3 regions of the Acidovorax sp. GW835-FHT14B10 genome follow, and region 2 is predicted to be linked to each of the others. Evidence: predicted binding sites of a transcription regulator. Region 2 holds the regulator's gene; each other region holds the start of a gene.
The links. The regulator LexA, encoded in region 2, represses DNA repair genes until DNA is damaged. The targets are predictions, from matches to a motif close to ACTGTATNNNNATACAGT.

Region 1 (3,274 bases), on a different contig from region 2:
GCGTCAGGCGGCGCCGGCAACTGCCGCAGTCCCCATCAGCCGCGTGCAGCCCGTGGTGGCGATGGCATCGATGGGTGGGGCAACCCTGGGCGCGGGGGCCATGGGCAACGGTGGCACAGCAACGGCCCCACCGGGACCGCGCCTGGCGATAGGCAAGATCCTGCACGAATCGTTTACCGATGGCACGCAATTGCTGCTGCTGGGTGCCATGGTGATTGGCCTGGTGACGGGCGATGCGGGCAAGGCAGCCATGCAGCCCTTCTCGGGCGACCTGTTCAAGGGCATGCTGTGCCTGTTCTTGCTGGACATGGGGCTCTCTACCGCGCGCAACCTGCCCGCCGTGCGCCGGCAATCGCCCTGGCTGCTGGCCTATGCGGTGTTGGGGCCGCTGCTGCATGCCAGCCTGGCAGTTGCGCTGGCCTGGCTGCTGCAGGTGCCCATGGGCGACGCCGTGCTGCTGGCGGTACTGGCGGCCAGCGCGTCGTACATCGCCGTGCCCGCGGTGGTGCGCTTTGCCATCCCCGAGGCAGAACCCTCGCTGTATGTAAGCCTGTCGCTGGGAGTGACGTTTCCGCTCAACATCGTGCTGGGCATCCCGCTGTACACGCAGGTGGTGCAGCGGCTGTGGCAAGGATAGTTCGCACCAGCCTTCACCCTCCCGGCGCCACAGCCGTGCAGCCGGCTCAGAACAGGCTGCCCTGCCCCCGCGCCAGCCCCGGGCGGAACTGGCCCAGGTCCAGTTCCACGCGCTCGCGGCTCAGCCCCAGCCTGCGACAGGCGCCGGTAAAGCGCTGGCGCAGCAGGTCAGCCCACAGGCCGCTGCCCTTCATGCGGGTGGTGTAGTCGCTGTCGTAGGTTTTGCCTGCGCCGCGCTGGGCGTTGCCGAGGTTGTGCAGATCTTGCACGCGGGCCATCACGCGGGCGGCGCGCTGCGGGTAATGCAACGCCAGCCATTCGCGAAACAGCGCATCCAGCTCCCAGGGCAGGCGCAGCACGGTGTAGAAGGCGCTGCGCGCACCCGCATCGCACGCGGCCTCCAGCACCTGCTCCATGTCTTCGGTGATGAAGGGAATCTGCGGCGCCACGCTCACCCCCACAGGCACGCCGGCCTCGGCCAGGGCGCGGATGGTGCGCAGGCGCCGGTGCGGCGCGGCCGCGCGCGGCTCCATGCGCCGGGCCAGCTGCGCATCCAGCGTGGTGATGGTCACATACACCGCCGCCAGGCGCTGCGCCGCCAGCGGCACCAGCAGGTCGAGGTCGCGCTCGACCCCACTGCTCTTGGTGAGGAGCGAAAACGGATGCCGCGCATCGCGCAGCACCTCGATCACACCGCGCGTGAGCCGCAGTTCGCGCTCCACCGGCTGGTAGCAATCGGTGGCCGAGCCGATATTCAGCAGGCGCGGCACATGGCCAGGGCGCGAAAGCTCGGAGCGCAACACCGCGGCAATGTTGTGTTTGGCAATGATCTGCGTCTCGAAATCGAGCCCTGGCGACAGGTTCAGATAACTGTGCGTGGGCCGGGCATAGCAATAGACACAGCCATGCTCGCAGCCCCGGTAAGGGTTGACCGAGTGGTCAAAAAAGATGTCGGGGGAATCGTTGGCGCACAGCGCGCTGCGTGCGGTTTGCAGGTGCACGCGGGTGGGTGGCGGCGCGGCCTGCTCCGCATCCTCCGGCGGCAAATCCCAGCCATCATCCACTGCCGCCCGGGTATCGTGCATGAACCGGTGGGGCATGAACGTGGCGGCACCCCGACCGCGAATGGCGTGGATGGAAATGCGCGCTTCTGGCGGCAAGCCGCCGGGCAGATCATCGGGGTGGATTTCACTTTGCATGGCTGTATGAATATACAGCCTTCAGGTTTTTCCGTGCAAGAAACCGCACCCGCTTTGACCACGCGATGCAGTGCGAGATTCGCGATCCACTACAGTCCCGGCCTTTACAACTAGCTTTCGAGGTACGGCATGGCGCGCAAACCCCAGATCATCCTGTCATCCCTGGACCTGGACCGCATTGAGGCATTGCTGGCGGCGATTCCGGCCAGCGTCTTCCCGGGCAAGGCCGATCTGCAGGCAGAGCTGGACCGCGCCGATGTGCTGGCGCCCGAGGAAATCCCGCCGAATGTGGTGACCATGAACTCCACGGTGCAGTTCACGATGCAGGAAACCGGCAAGGAGTTCTGCCTGACGCTGGTGTACCCACGCGACATGGACGGCAGCGCCGACCGCATCTCGATCTTCGCCCCCGTGGGCAGTGCCTTGCTGGGCCTGTCGGTGGGTGATGAACTGGCCTGGCCCGGCCCTGGCGGCAAGGCCATGACCGTGCGGGTGAAAAGCATCGTGTACCAGCCCGAGAGCGCGGGCGAACTGCACCGCTGACCGGCGCGCGCAATCAGGCCCAATGGTTGGTGGTCACGGCCACCAGCATCCCGGTGCCCACCAGCCCGGCCTGCCAGCGCAGCGCCGTGCTCCAGGACGGCACATGGCGCTCCACACGCTCATACAGCTGCCACCCCGCCATCAGCGACAAGGCAAAGGCCGCCAGCATGCCCAGCGCATTCCAGGCGGGCGTTTCCGGCCACAGGTGGCCGACCACCGCATTGACCAGCAGGCACACCGGAAAGTGCACCAGAAACACCGAATACGACCGCTGCCCGAGCCGCACCACCGGTGCGAGCCCCGGCCACTGCCGCCAGCGGGTTGACCGCAGCGCCCATGCCAGCGCCAGCGCCGTCACCAACGCCACGGCAATGCGCTCCCGGAAATCCAGCGCCAGGGCGGCGGCACCCAGCATGGCAATGGCCGCCATCCACCCACCGGCGCGCGGTGCGTGCACTGCCCAGCAGGCCATCATGCCCATGCCATAGGCGCCCAGGAAATACAGGGCCCACATATCGATTTGCGGCTGGCGGTTGAACAGCAGCAACGAGGCCGCCGTGCCGGCCACCACCAGCGCACGCCCCGCCCAGACGGTATGGCGCGCCCGCTCTCCGGTGCAAACCACCCGCACCAGCGCGAACAGCAGCGCGGAACACACGAAAAGCTGAAAGTCGATGGCAACGTACCATACGCCCGCGGACAGCGCCTCTTCGCCCACGATGTCCTGCAGCAGCAGCGCATTGGCCACCAGCTGGGCCAGATCGGGCGCACCGGGCACCGAGGGGTGATCCGTCCAGCGGCGCACCAGCGCCGCCACCACCACGGCCAGCACCAGCGCCACGGCATAGGGCACCACCAGCCGCACGAAGCGCCGTGCGATCTGCTGGCTGGCGCTG
Region 2 (3,274 bases):
ATGCAGAAGTTGGGGGGCATCGAGGCCGTTTTGAGGCCGGACTGCTGCCAGGCGCCATGTTTGAGATTGGCGATGTACTGGGGCAAGCGCCGCATGGCTGCCATCACCAGCGCCCAGGTAAGTTCAGCCGGCGCCACAGGTGAACCCACACCTTCGGCCACGGCGATGCCGCGCTCGGTGCACGCAGTCACATCGATATGGCTGCCGATCTTGCCGGTTTGGGCAATCAGTTTCAGTCGAGGCAGTTTTTCGACCAGCTGGCGCGTGATCTGGGTGCGTTCACGCACCAGCACGATGATGTCTGCATCCTTCAGGCGCACCGCCAGTTGCCCCTGACCTTTCACCGTGTTGGTGTAGACCTTTGCTGAGTAGGGATCGAGCCGGCTTGCGCAATGGAGTTTGCGCACCGCATCCTGATAGTCATCCAGAATCACAATATTCATCCCGCCATTGTGCCTTGGCGGGGGCTGGTCGGAGGTCTTGCCGCCCCTAGGCTCTCGAACAGAATGCAACGCTTTGTGGCACCCGTTGCGCCAGAGCTGGGGATGTGGGCCTCAGTGGCATGTTTCGCAAGCGGCCATGCGCTCCAGCTCGGCGCAGACATCGGCCATGCGGCCCGAGATGACCATGCGCCCGACCTCCGAGCGGGATGCCGGATGCAGAACGCGCACCGGGCGTCGGGTGCCTCGACGGCTTGCGGCGCCCGGTCCGGTGGTGGCGCAAGACGCACTGTGCATGCGAGCAGCGGGCTGACAGCCCGTGCTGCCTGACGCCGAACCTGCCACCTCTGGGACGATGCTGGCCACCGCGCAGGACGAAAGACCTTCGTGGCGCACGCCGGGTGTGCGCGCCGCGTGCGCAGGGCTGTGCGCAGGCGTGCAGCGCCTGGGATGCAGCCATTGCGCGAGGGTGTGAATCGGTTGAGATAGTGCAGAGAGTGCGAACAAGGCAAGTCCCATGTGAAAACTCCATGTATCAGGGGTTGAGCACAGGCAGGATTGCAGGGGGTGCGCGCTCTCAGGGCTGGAAAACCCGCCAGGGGCTTGCCAAACGCCCGCCACCTGAGGCGCGCAGCAGAGGATGGGGAATTACATGAGCATGGTGTTGCGGATCAAGCCCACGGCCAGGCCTTCAATCGCGAAAACCTCGCCTGGCTGAACCACAATCACGGGGTAATCGGGGTTTTCGGGCAGCAGCTCAATGGTGCTGGCCGTGCGACGCAGGCGTTTGACGGTGACATCGTCACCCAGCCTGGCCACCACGATCTGGCCGTTGCGGGCTTCCCGGGTGGATTGCACGGCTAGCAGATCGCCGTCCATGATGCCGGCGTCGCGCATGGACATGCCGCGCACCTTGAGCAGGTAATCGGGCTTGTGCTGGAAGAGGCTGTTTTCCACGCTGTAGGTCTGGTCCACATGCTCCTGCGCGAGAATGGGCGAGCCTGCCGCTACGCGGCCAATCAGGGGCAAGACCAGCTGCGACAATCCCGGGATAGGCAGGCTGAACTGGGTGCCGCGCGCCGCATTGATGGAGCGCACTGTGTCACCACGCAAGCGGATGCCGCGGGACGTGCCGCTGACCAGTTCGATGACACCCTTGCGGGCAAGGGCCTGCAGGTGCTCTTCTGCGGCGTTGGCGGACTTGAAGCCCAGCTCTGTGGCGATTTCTGCCCTGGTGGGCGGAGCGCCGGTGCGGGAGATGGCCACCTGGATTAGGTCCAGGATTTGTTGCTGGCGGGCCGTGAGCTTGGGGTTGTCGAGCATGGTGTTTCCAGTGCGTGCCACGTTGGTGGGGATAACTGTTTATTAATCCAGTAACTGTATTTTTCACCAGTTTTTCAAAGGATGCAAGTGAACACGCAAAAAATTGTGGTGCTGGGAACCGGTGGAACCATTGCTGGCACATCTGCTACCCGGGGCGACAACATTGGCTACACCGCCGCGCAGGTGGGTGTTGAGCAGTTGCTGCATGCGGTGCCCGGCTTGCAGGCAGCGGCCTGCGGGGGGTTGTTGGCCGAGCAGCTTGCACAGCTGGACAGCAAGGACATGGAGTTCAGCGTGTGGCAGACGCTGGCAGAGCGTTGCGCCAGCGCGCTCGCCGATCCCGAGGTGCGCGGCGTGGTCATCACCCACGGCACGGATACGCTGGAAGAGACCGCCTGGTTCTTGCACTCGGTGCTGGATGCCCGCAAGCCGGTGGTGTTGACCTGCGCGATGCGGCCCGCCACGGCCTTGACGCCTGACGGACCGCAGAACCTGCTCGATGCCGTCGCGGTGGCGGCGACTGCGGGGGCCCGGGGCGTCATGGTGGTGGCGGCCGGCGTGGTGCATGGCGCGCAGCGTGTGCAGAAGGTGCATCCCTACCGGGTAGATGCATTCAGTTCGGGCGAGGCCGGCCCGCTGGGCTGGGTGGAGGAGGGGGCGGTGCGTTTGGTGCAGGATTGGCCGTTGGCGCGATCAGTGCAAGCACAAGTTGCTCTTGAAAAGATAGTCAATTGCGTGCAATGGCCGCGCGTCGAGGTGGTGATGGGCTACGCTGGCGCAACGGGTGCGCTGGTGGATGCGCTGTTGCGCGATGGCGTGCAGGGCATCGTGGTGGCCGCCACGGGCAACGGCACGCTTCACCATGTGCTGGAATCAGCGCTGCTGCGCGCGCAGGCGGCGGGTGTGAAAGTAGTGCGTTCCACGCGCTGCCCGGAAGGCCAGGTGCTGCCCAGGCCTGGCGATGCGCTACCCGATTCCCGGGGCCTGTCTCCGGTGAAGGCACGCATCTCGCTGATGCTGGACCTGCTGTGGTGACCGCTTATCGCAGTGCCGCACCGGACGCACAGCCGGTGCGGATCGAGCGGAGATTCAGCTCGCCAGGGCCTGCATTGCGCGTGCCGTGATTTCTTCGACGCTGCCTGTGCCGCTGATGGCGCGGTATTTGGGGGCGGCGCCGGGTTCGGCCTGGGCCCAGTGGCTGTAGTAGTCCACCAGCGGGCGGGTCTGGTCGCTGTAGACCTGCAGGCGTTTCTTGACGGTTTCTTCCTTGTCGTCTTCGCGCTGGATCAGGTCTTCACCGGTCAGGTCGTCCTTGCCTGCCACCTTGGGTGGATTGAACTTGACGTGGTAGGTGCGGCCACTGGCGGGGTGCGAACGGCGACCGCTCATGCGCTCGATGATGGCGTCGAACGGCACGTCGATTTCGAGCACGTAGTCGAGCCTGACGCCAGCCGCCTTCATGGCGTCGGCCTGTGGAATGGTGCGGGGAAAACCGTCGAACAGAAAGCCCT
Region 3 (3,274 bases), on a different contig from region 2:
TGCGGGTCCACCCCCATGGCCACCGAGATGTCGTGGATCTCGTTGTTGGCAAACAGCCGGTCGCGGTCCACCTCCCAGGTGTTGAGCACCTTGCCGCGCAGCGGCAGCACGGCCTGGTTCTCCTTGTCGCGGCCCATCTTGGCACTGCCGCCGGCCGAATCGCCCTCAACCAGGAACACCTCGTTGTAGGCAATGTCGCGGCTTTCGCAATCGGTGAGCTTGCCGGGCAGCACGGCCACGCCCGAGCCCTTGCGTTTTTCGACTTTCTGGCCGGCCTTCTGGCGGGTTTGCGCGGCCTTGATGGCGAGTTCGGCCAGCTTCTTGCCGTATTCGACATGCTGGTTGAGCCAGAGTTCAAGCGCCGGACGCACAAAGCCGCTCACCAGCCGCACGGCATCGCGCGAGTTCAGGCGCTCCTTGATCTGGCCCTGGAATTGGGGGTCCAGCACCTTGGCACTGAGCACATAGCTGGCGCGCGCAAACACGTCTTCGGGCATCAGCTTCACGCCCTTGGGCAAAAGACTGTGCAGCTCGATGAAGCTCTTGACGGCGTTGAACAGGCCATCGCGCAAGCCGCTCTCGTGCGTGCCGCCAGCGCTGGTGGGGATCAGATTGACATAGCTTTCGCGCACGGGCTGGCCGTCTTCGGTGAAGGCCACGCACCACGAGGCACCCTCGCCCTCGGCAAAGTTGTCATGGCCACTGTCGGCAAAGCCCTCGCCCTCGAACAGCGGGATCACCGGGTCGCCGTTGAGCGTCTGCTGCAGGTAGTCGCGCAGACCGCCCTTGTATTGCCAGGTTTGCGTGTCCCGCGTCTTCTCGTTGGCAAGCGAGACCGACACGCCCGGCATCAGCACCGCCTTGCTGCGCAGCAGGTGGGTGAGCTCGCCCAGCGGCAGGGTGCTCGATTCAAAGTATTTGGCATCGGGCCACACGCGCACCGTGGTGCCCTGCTTGCGCTCGCCGGCCTCCAGGGGGCGGGCCACCAGCGGCTCGATCACGTCACCCGCCGAGAACACCAGGCGCGCCACCTGCCCTTCGCGGTGGCTGCTGGCTTCCAGGCGCGTGGCCAGGGCGTTGGTGACGCTCACGCCCACGCCATGCAAACCGCCCGAGAAGCTGTACGCGCCGCCCTTGCCCTTGTCAAACTTGCCGCCCGCGTGCAGGCGGGTGAAGACCAGCTCGATCACCGGGGCCTTTTCTTCTGGATGCATGCCAAACGGAATGCCGCGCCCGTCGTCTTCGATGCCCACCGAGCCATCGGCATGCAGCGTGACCTTGATCTTCCTGCCGTAGCCGGCCAGCGCCTCGTCGGCGGCGTTGTCGAGCACCTCCTGGATGATGTGCAGGGGGTTGTCGGTGCGGGTGTACATGCCCGGGCGTTGCTTGACAGGCTCCAGCCCCTTGAGCACACGGATCGAACCCTCGGAATATTCGCTGGCGGACACAGAAGACGGTTTGACAGACATGGGGCGGATTGTAGTGCCGCAGCACCATGCGAACTGGATGAATACCCAGCCGTTCCAACCCTTGCCGTTGAGGGTCATGCAGGTGTCAGGCAAATGCGTGCGGTATTCGCTACATTCCCCACATGCCTACGAATCCCCCCAAACTGTCCATGCTCCAGGTGCTCGCGTGCGGGGCCGCCATCGTGACGCTGTCCATGGGCATCCGCCACGGCTTCGGGCTGTGGCTGCAGCCCGTCACCCAGGAAATGGGCTGGACGCGGCAGTCGTTCGCGCTGGCCATTGCCATCCAGAACCTGTCCTGGGGCCTGATCGGCATTTTTGTGGGCATGGTGGCCGACCGGTTTGGTGCCTTTCGCGTGCTGATGGGCGGCGCCGTGCTCTATGGCCTGGGCCTGGCCGGCATGGCGCTGTCACCCACGCCCACCCTGTTTGCGCTGACTGCGGGTGTGCTCATCGGCGCAGCCCAGGCAGGCACCACCTATGCCGTGATCTACGGCGTGCTGGGCCGCCAGATCGCACCCGAAAAACGCTCATGGGCCATGGGCGTGGCAGCGGCGGCCGGCTCGTTCGGGCAGTTTCTGATGGTTCCGGTGGAGGGCTGGCTGATTGCCAGCCTGGGCTGGCAGCAGGCGCTGCTGGCACTGGCGCTGATGGTGCTGCTCATCGTTCCGCTGGCTTTCGGTCTGCGCGAACCTGGATTTCACGGATCGGCCCCCGCCCGACGCGACCAGACCATTGCGCAGGCGCTGGGCGAGGCGTTCCGCTACCCCAGCTTCCTGCTGCTGACGGCGGGGTATTTCGTATGTGGCTTCCAGGTGGTCTTCATTGGCGTGCACATGCCCAGCTACCTGCGCGACCATGGGCTCTCGCCCCAGGTGGCCAGCTATTCACTGGCGCTGATCGGGCTGTTCAATGTGTTCGGCACCTACATTGCGGGCACACTGGGCCAGCGCATGCCCAAGCGCAGGATTTTGGCCTTCATCTACTTTGCGCGGGCCGTGGTCATCACCGTTTTTCTGCTGGTGCCCCTGTCGCCGCTGTCGGTGTATGTGTTTTCCGCCGTGATGGGGGCACTGTGGCTGTCCACCGTGCCTCCCACCAATGCCGCCATTGCGCAGATTTTTGGCGTGCAGCATCTGTCCATGCTGGGCGGCTTTGTCTTTTTCAGCCACCAGGTCGGCAGCTTCATGGGCGTGTGGCTGGGCGGCTACCTGTATGACCGCACGGGCAGCTACGATGTGGTCTGGTACATCGCGATCGGGTTGGGAATTTTTGCGGGACTGGTGAATCTTCCCGTCAAGGAAGCCCCCATCCGGCGCGCCGCGCCGCTGCCCGCCTGACCACACCCGTTCCGAACAATCCGTCCATGGCCCTGCACAACCCCACTCCACGCCCTGTATTCCGCCCCGCCCGGCTGCTGGGCTGGGTGGCCGCTGTGCTGGCCTTGCTGGCGGTGTTTGCGCTGTACACCGCGCCAGGCTTCATGGTCATGCTGTCAGACCAGCTTTGGGCATGTTTCTGAGGATTTCAAGCCTTCTAGGCCACGAGCGCTCATGAATCAACCGCCAGCAGCTCTTATTGCAATAGCAAACATTTCCCATGCACGGCACTGAAGCCCCTTCAGACTGGGTGCGCCGCTGGTCTCCCCTGGCACCGCCGGGCAGCACGGTGCTGGACGTGGCCTGCGGCGCGGGCCGCCACCTGCGCTGGATGCACGAACATGGCCACCCCACCGTGGGCGTGGACCGCTCCGCCGACGCCGTGGCGGCCTGCACCACCTGGGGCGAAATCCACTGCGCCGACAT

Region 1: a site for LexA is predicted at 1,837-1,854, ahead of AC1Q5S_RS11540 (PA0069 family radical SAM protein). Genes of this name have one in related genera too.
Region 3: a site for LexA is predicted at 1,502-1,519, ahead of AC1Q5S_RS08495 (DNA topoisomerase IV subunit B). Genes of this name have one in related genera too.

Annotation. Positions count from the first base shown of each region.
Region 1 is NZ_JBXAGC010000013.1:7,360-10,633, reverse strand. Features, by position in the region: gene AC1Q5S_RS11545 (sodium-dependent bicarbonate transport family permease) at 1-637, shown strand, start outside; gene AC1Q5S_RS11540 (PA0069 family radical SAM protein) at 684-1,835, opposite strand; gene rnk (nucleoside diphosphate kinase regulator) at 1,965-2,378, shown strand; gene AC1Q5S_RS11530 (acyltransferase family protein) at 2,392-3,274, opposite strand, start outside.
Region 2 is NZ_JBXAGC010000034.1:30,187-33,460, reverse strand. Features, by position in the region: gene AC1Q5S_RS19645 (D-2-hydroxyacid dehydrogenase family protein) at 1-443, opposite strand, end outside; gene lexA (transcriptional repressor LexA) at 1,089-1,763, opposite strand; gene AC1Q5S_RS19635 (asparaginase) at 1,845-2,798, shown strand; gene adk (adenylate kinase) at 2,853-3,274, opposite strand, start outside.
Region 3 is NZ_JBXAGC010000008.1:103,863-107,136, reverse strand. Features, by position in the region: gene AC1Q5S_RS08495 (DNA topoisomerase IV subunit B) at 1-1,469, opposite strand, end outside; gene AC1Q5S_RS08490 (MFS transporter) at 1,592-2,809, shown strand; gene AC1Q5S_RS08485 (hypothetical protein) at 2,836-2,991, shown strand; gene AC1Q5S_RS08480 (class I SAM-dependent methyltransferase) at 3,069-3,274, shown strand, end outside.